DNA from 2 places in the Paenibacillus sp. SN-8-1 genome. Region 2 is predicted to be linked to the other one. Evidence: a T-box and tRNA genes for the amino acid it is inferred to sense, from the RefSeq annotation. Region 2 holds a T-box; the other holds one or more tRNA genes.

Region 1 (3,413 bases), 180 kb from region 2:
ACAGCAATGAGCCCAAGGTGCTCCGTATCGGAATGTTGTATGGCGGTGGAGGGAACGATCAATATTTCAGACAGCAGTTCACGGAAGTATATGAATACACCCATCCTAATGTCACTGTAGAACTAGTGCCTGCCATCAATAGTGATCAGATGCGTTATTCGGAGAACCAGAATTATCAGCCGCCGGATACCCTAAAGAGTTTGAAGAAGGTGATGACCGGCAGTAATCCGGTTGACGTTATTGTCTCGGACACGAACAGCTTGAAGAAATTGATTGACGAGAACATGTTGAAACAGCTGGATCCGATGATTCAAGAGGATAAGTTTGATACGGCTGACATAGTTCCTTCAGTTATTGATGGAATTAAGCAAATGGGTAATAACAACATCTATGCCTTGGCACCAACCTTTATGCCTTCTGCCCTCTTCTATAATAAGAAAATTTTTAAGGACGCCGGCGTAGAAGTTCCTAAAGATGGCATGACCTATGATGAGGTATTTAACCTGGCTAGACGTGTAGCTAAAGGTCAAGGGAAAGACCGGATCTATGGCTTCGCATTTAACCGTTATAATGGCGCTAGTGCGAGTGATGATTTGTATAGATACATTCAACCACTGCAATTGCGATACTTTGATGAAAAAGGGGAAAAAATGACGGTAAATACACCGCAGTGGGAAAAGGCGATCAGCACGATTGTACAGCTGAGAAAAGATAAAATTTTATTTGAGAATACACAAATGAACAACCCACAGCAAAATCAGGTCTATAGTCCAGTTGATAACGATGTCTTCATGTCTGGAAAAACAGCAATGGCTATAGGCGATGTTGGCTTGGTTACGGAGCTGTCTGGAATGAGCGAGGCTGCGAAGACGAACAAAAAGCTCAAAACCTTCGACTGGGATGTTGTAACCATTCCTACACATCCGGAGAAGCCGGGCGTTGGTGGGGACATCTACCTTGGTAATTATATGTCTATTAATGCAAGTGCACCGAATCCGGATACCGCTTGGGATTTCATTAAGTTTGTGAATGGACCAGATTGGGCCAAGATTAAAGCAAGAAGCACATCCTATGAAATGGTATCCCGCAAATCTTTTATCAAGCCAGTGAGTGGACTTAATTACAATGTGGCTGCCTTCTATAAGTTGAAGCCTATTCCGCCTGTGAACTCGAATGATGAGAAACTTCAAACTGAGAAGCCGGGTATATATGGAGTTACGATGGTAGGACAAAACTTCATTCAAGAGGTTATCGACAATAAGAAGACACCAAAAGAAGCTCTCCAGGCCTGGGAGAAAAAAGGGAATGAAATGCTTCAGGAAATCAAAAAGAACCCAAAAACACAGTTCCAGCCTGATGGAACTCCATATATCCCACCAACCGATGGAGCTGCGACCAAAGGTTAAGTTAACCGGGTTATAGCCACATTAAAAGTACACCTGCCGTCCTTTGGAAATATTCAGAGGACGGTTTTTTGTGCGACTATTTTTTGGTTCAATCTGGACATAATAAGGGTAGAGCTAAGTATTGATCAAAAAAGAAAGTGAGCGGATATCCATGCAATGGGTGTACTTTAACAAACTATATAGAACGAAGTTTCAAGCAGGCTGCCTGGCCCGCAGACTTGAGCATGATGGCTGGATCTATGGTCTGGACGATCTAAGTGAAATAGAAATTTTCCGTTCCCGCCGGGGCAAATATGGAGTTCGATTTATTCTTTAATGGTGACACTTGACTCATGGCGTGTTCATGAGGTATATTAATTGATGTCGCTATTTACTGACGCGGGGTGGAGCAGCCCGGTAGCTCGTCGGGCTCATAACCCGAAGGCCGCAGGTTCAAATCCTGCCCCCGCAATACTTTTTTATCAAAAAGGTAACAAGGGCCCTTAGCTCAGTTGGTTAGAGCGGTCGGCTCATAACCGATTGGTCGGGGGTTCGAGTCCCTCAGGGCCCATAGCGTGCAGGACCCTTGCGAAGCAAGGGTTTTTTGCTGTCCATAACGGCGATTGTATAATGACTTTCCAGAGTGCCCTTGCACCCGGCAGATGAGGAGCATACATTACTTTAGACTCGGGATCGAGGGGAGGGGAACTACGATGAGTGAATGTAAAGTGAATCGTCCAAATCCTGTTTTTACTTCCACAGGAGTGATTTTGGTTCTTTTTATTCTGCTGGTGATTATTACCCGTACTTTCATCTAATTCATCACAACGGTAAATAATGAAGATAGGCAAAGACGAGTCGATTAGGCTCGTCTTTGTTTTATGTGTGAAAAGTGTTGTTGCTGGAAGTTTTTCTTGGTATATTTAATTAGTAAAAATAACCAAAAATTGAACATGATCCATTTTGTATTAGTCCTAATAGAAGTTCTCCTTGCAACTTACGATGAAAAAGATTCCTAATTCCTAGTTTTGGGTAAACATATTGTACTTTTGACTCGAATACTCATCAAAGTTGGGGGGCCAATGCAAAATGGAATTACCTATACCTGAGATTAATGTGAAGTTCAATTGTCAGGTCTGCAATCATGATATTAGTGTGCTCTTCAAAAGCCAACAAGTAGAGGCCGTTCGCTGTCCTGAATGCAGTAAGGTCTATTCTCTGCTTAAGCCTACAATAGGGGAAGAGATTTTGCTGGATTGGGAGCGAGAGGCTTTATTTCATAAAATAAAGGCTGAAAAGACGAAGCAGGATAACAGCAGTCTGGTAGCACTTATGATTAAAGTGGCAGAACTGCTGACCTGGCGAGATGGTGGCAACGGTAAGCTAAAGGCGATTGAGGCACTGCGAGAATGGTGTATCGATAACGAGGAGCAGGCCGCAATGGAAGAGCTCAAGATCATATATGGCCGCGGAAAAGCAAATCGATTACCGCCAGGATAGACATTCGCCGGGGAGTATGAATAATCCAGCCTAATTTCACCCAGAATAAATGGTGTCTTTCAAACCAAACTTAAGGGGAGTGTTAGGCATGCGTGAAGGCTTGGTTCCAACGGTTCTTGGTGCAGTGGTATCAGCTACAGCTGCTTCCATGCTAAGAAGCCGGTACAAGATGGCTGCAACTGGAGCGCTCGGTTTTGGTCTGGCTCATATTGTACTCGGGACAATCGATTTGTTCGAGCACCGTTAAGCGTTTGGAAGATGCCGGGAAGAGCATAGCTCTTTCCGGTTTTTTTATTATTTCTATCACATATACGCACTCAGCACCTCTTCAATATCTTGAAGCCGAATGATCAATTGATCCACATCTAACGTTTGATGACGCTGGTGGATGCGTGGAAGATCGATCCCGATAAAGTCCTCATTCCCTTGTACCTGTACGATATCCTCAAGGAGTACCGTGATTCCGATCCCATCCCCAAATTCCTCTGGCTCAAACTGCTCCCATGGCGGCGTTACCTGTAGATACAG
Region 2 (3,413 bases):
CTCTTATTTAAGAATTATTTTGGGGAGACTTTTGTGGAATATTTGACAAAGCAGCGGATGGAAGTGGCGAAATGTCTCTTGCGCAGCAGCAACAAGAGTATTGCCCAGATCGGCATTGGTGTAGGCTATCAAGAAAGACGTTATTTCACGAAAGTATTCCAGAAATATTTCGGGATGACCCCGTCAGAATACCGCTTGCAAGAATCACCCGCAATTTAGCTCACTACATCAGTTAGTTCATTTTATATTGGTGAATTTATTAATAAGCCTTGCCCTCCGCGCGCGTTATTGCTGGAGAACAGGGCTTTTCGCATGTATGGGGTCCTGATTGACTCACGTATCTTTTTGGGGCATTATGAGAGATAGCAGATTTGTCAGGGCAGGAGGAAGAATATATGCTATCGACAGACCAGATTATTGGAGTTATGTCGAGCCAAGGGCTTCGGATTACAGATCAGAGGAAGACCCTGGCTAAATTATTTGCCGAAACCGAAGGGTATCTGACACCCAAAGATGTCTATAATTATATGTGTAAGAAATACAGCGGGCTAAGCTTTGATACAGTCTACCGCAATTTGCGTGTTATGGAAGAACTGGGTGTTATAGAGCAGATCGTCTTTGAAGACGGACTTAAATTCAGGGGCGGCTGTAGTGAGGAACGGCACCATCATCATATGATTTGTCTGCAATGTGAGAAGACCTACCCCATTCACTTCTGTCCGATGTCATTTGCCGATAAACCAGAACAATTCCAGGTGGTTAAACATAAATTTGAAGTATTCGGTTATTGTAAAGACTGCCAGGCGGCCAAGCAGGAATCCTATGAAGCTGAGCATCAGGGCTAAGCGGTATGTCCATTACGCGTAAAGTTGTTCAGGGGCCTATCCATGTCTATCGGAAATTCATCTCCCCGCTTAAGCCGCCAACCTGCCGCTTCTATCCCAGTTGTTCGGCCTATGCGCTTGAAGCCATAGAGGTACATGGTGCTCTGAAAGGCTCTTGGCTTGCCGCGCGGCGGATTGCTAAATGTCATCCATTTCATCCCGGGGGGCTTGATCCGGTTCCACCGCGTCATAAGAATGCCAATCTCCAAGAAGAGACCTAACTTGACATCGCATATGACTTTTCATATATTTTAAGTATATATATTTCCTGAGAATGGATAAGTACAGGGTAACCAACCAGTGCAGAGAGCCGGAGGAAGCTGGGAACCGGTCTGGGGGGACTTTGGAAGATGGTCCGGGAGGAACTTCTTTCGAGCTTGCGGGCATGCCTGCAGTAAGGGGGAAGCGCTGATCCAGCGTTATCGGAGCGTCTATATGACGGTTAATGAGCCCGGGTGGTTATTTTGTCCGGGGAAATTGGGTGGTAACACGTGAGAACTCTCTCGTCCCATTATGGGGCGGGAGTTTTTTGTTTTTTTATGGCTGAAATTTAAATTCCAGAAGGAGGATTACTGATGTCTGACAAGAAAACTTTTTATCTGACTACACCGATCTATTATCCGAGTGACAAGCTGCATATTGGCCATGCTTATACCACGGTGGCTGGAGATGCAATGTCCCGCTACAAAAGGCTTCGTGGATATGATGTGCGGTTCTTGACGGGTACGGATGAGCACGGTCAGAAGATCGAACAGAAGGCTCAAGAGAAAGGGATGACCCCTCAGCAGTTTGTAGATGAGATTGTTAAGGGAATCAAAGAGCTCTGGAAGAAACTCGATATCTCTAATGATGATTTCATTCGCACAACAGATGAGAAGCATAAACAGATCGTACAGGACATTTTTGACCGCCTGCTTCAGAAGGGGGATATTTATAAAGGCGAGTACGAAGGCTGGTACAGTATTCCGGATGAGACTTACTATACAGAGACCCAGCTAGTCGATGTTGTGCGTGATGAGAACGGGAACATTACAGGGGCCAAAAGTCCAGACAGCGGGCATCCGGTCGAACTGGTGAAAGAAGAGTGTTATTTCTTCAGAATGAGCAGCTACGCGGACAGATTGCTCAAATATTACGAGGAGAACCCGGATTTCATTCAGCCGGAGTCCCGTAAGAACGAGATGATTAACAACTTTATTAAGCCTGGTCTTGAAGATCTGGCGGTATCCCGTACAACCTTTGAATGGGGTGTCAAGGTCAAGGGCGATCCGAAGCATGTCGTCTACGTATGGATCGACGCGCTCTCTAACTATATTACCGCACTGGGCTATGGCACCGACAATGCGGAGCTCTATAACCGCTACTGGCCGGCAGATGTACACCTGGTAGGGAAAGAGATTGTCCGGTTCCATTCCATATACTGGCCAATCATGCTGATGGCACTCGATATTCCTCTGCCGAAGAAAGTGTTCGGTCACGGATGGCTGCTGATGAAGGATGGCAAGATGTCCAAATCGAAAGGCAACGTGGTGGATCCGAATACCTTGATTGACCGCTACGGTCTGGATGCAACAAGATACTACCTGCTTCGTGAAGTGCCTTTCGGTTCAGATGGTCAGTTCACGCCGGAAAGCTTTGTTGAGCGGATCAATTCAGATCTGGCTAACGATCTGGGGAATCTGCTGAATCGGACTGTAGCTATGGTGAATAAATATTTCGATGGCGTGCTGCCGGCTTATGTTCCGAACGTGACCGCCTTTGATCAGGAACTGACAGATGCTGCAAAGGCTGCAGTTGAGAAGGTAGAAGAGGTTATGGAGAAGCTTGAGTTCTCCATCGCGCTTACCGCCATCGGTCAGTTTGTCAGCCGCACGAACAAATATATTGATGAGACGCAGCCTTGGACTTTGGCCAAAGATGAATCGAAGCGTGATGAGCTAGCGTCAGTTATGGTGCATTTGGTAGAATCCCTGCGCATCGCCTCGATTCTGCTTCAGCCGTTCCTGACTCAGGCTCCCGCGAAAATTTGGGCTCAGCTCGGAATTGCCCAGGGCGAGCTTACCGCCTGGGATAGCGCGAAATCCTACGGGTTAATTCCTGCCGGTACGAAGCTCGGTCAGGGAGAGCCAATCTTCCCTCGTCTTGATAGTGCCGAGGAAGTTGCTTATATCGTTCAAGCTATGGCTGGCAGTACCGCGGCTTTTGCTGCAGCGCAGCAAGAGCAAGCACCTGCTAGTGGGGCTAAGGACGCCCTGGAAGCGGCTCCAGCACCTGAACTCAAGGAAGAGATCAGCATCGATGAGTTCGCCAAGGTTGAGCTTCGTGTCGGCCAGGTCATCTCCGCGGAAGCTATTGCCAAGGCTGATAAGCTGCTTAAGCTTCAGCTTGATCTTGGATTTGAACAAAGACAGGTCGTATCAGGAATAGCCAAGTTCTATAAGCCTGAAGAGCTGGTAGGCCGCAAAGTGATCGTGGTGACTAATCTAAAGCCGGTGAAGCTGCGAGGTGAGCTGTCACAGGGTATGATAC

The links. A T-box is a leader RNA that pairs with one kind of tRNA and senses whether it is charged. The one in region 2 lies ahead of metG (methionine--tRNA ligase), so its partner is inferred to be a tRNA-Met.
Region 1: it encodes a tRNA-Met, which carries the amino acid that the T-box ahead of metG (methionine--tRNA ligase) is inferred to sense. The anticodon was not compared.

The regions. Positions count from the first base shown of each region.
Region 1 is NZ_CP194782.1:1,671,221-1,674,633, forward strand. It holds gene ACRRNK_RS07710 (ABC transporter substrate-binding protein) at 1-1,406, shown strand, start outside; gene ACRRNK_RS07715 (hypothetical protein) at 1,528-1,722, shown strand; tRNA gene ACRRNK_RS07720 (tRNA-Met) at 1,784-1,857, shown strand; tRNA gene ACRRNK_RS07725 (tRNA-Ile) at 1,883-1,956, shown strand; gene ACRRNK_RS07730 (YjcZ family sporulation protein) at 2,099-2,203, shown strand; gene ACRRNK_RS07735 (hypothetical protein) at 2,475-2,885, shown strand; gene ACRRNK_RS07740 (asparagine synthase) at 2,974-3,132, shown strand; gene ACRRNK_RS07745 (hypothetical protein) at 3,189-3,413, opposite strand, start outside.
Region 2 is NZ_CP194782.1:1,849,619-1,853,031, forward strand. It holds gene ACRRNK_RS08605 (response regulator transcription factor) at 1-219, shown strand, start outside; gene ACRRNK_RS08610 (Fur family transcriptional regulator) at 396-845, shown strand; gene yidD (membrane protein insertion efficiency factor YidD) at 851-1,105, shown strand; T-box leader at 1,146-1,398, shown strand; gene metG (methionine--tRNA ligase) at 1,460-3,413, shown strand, end outside.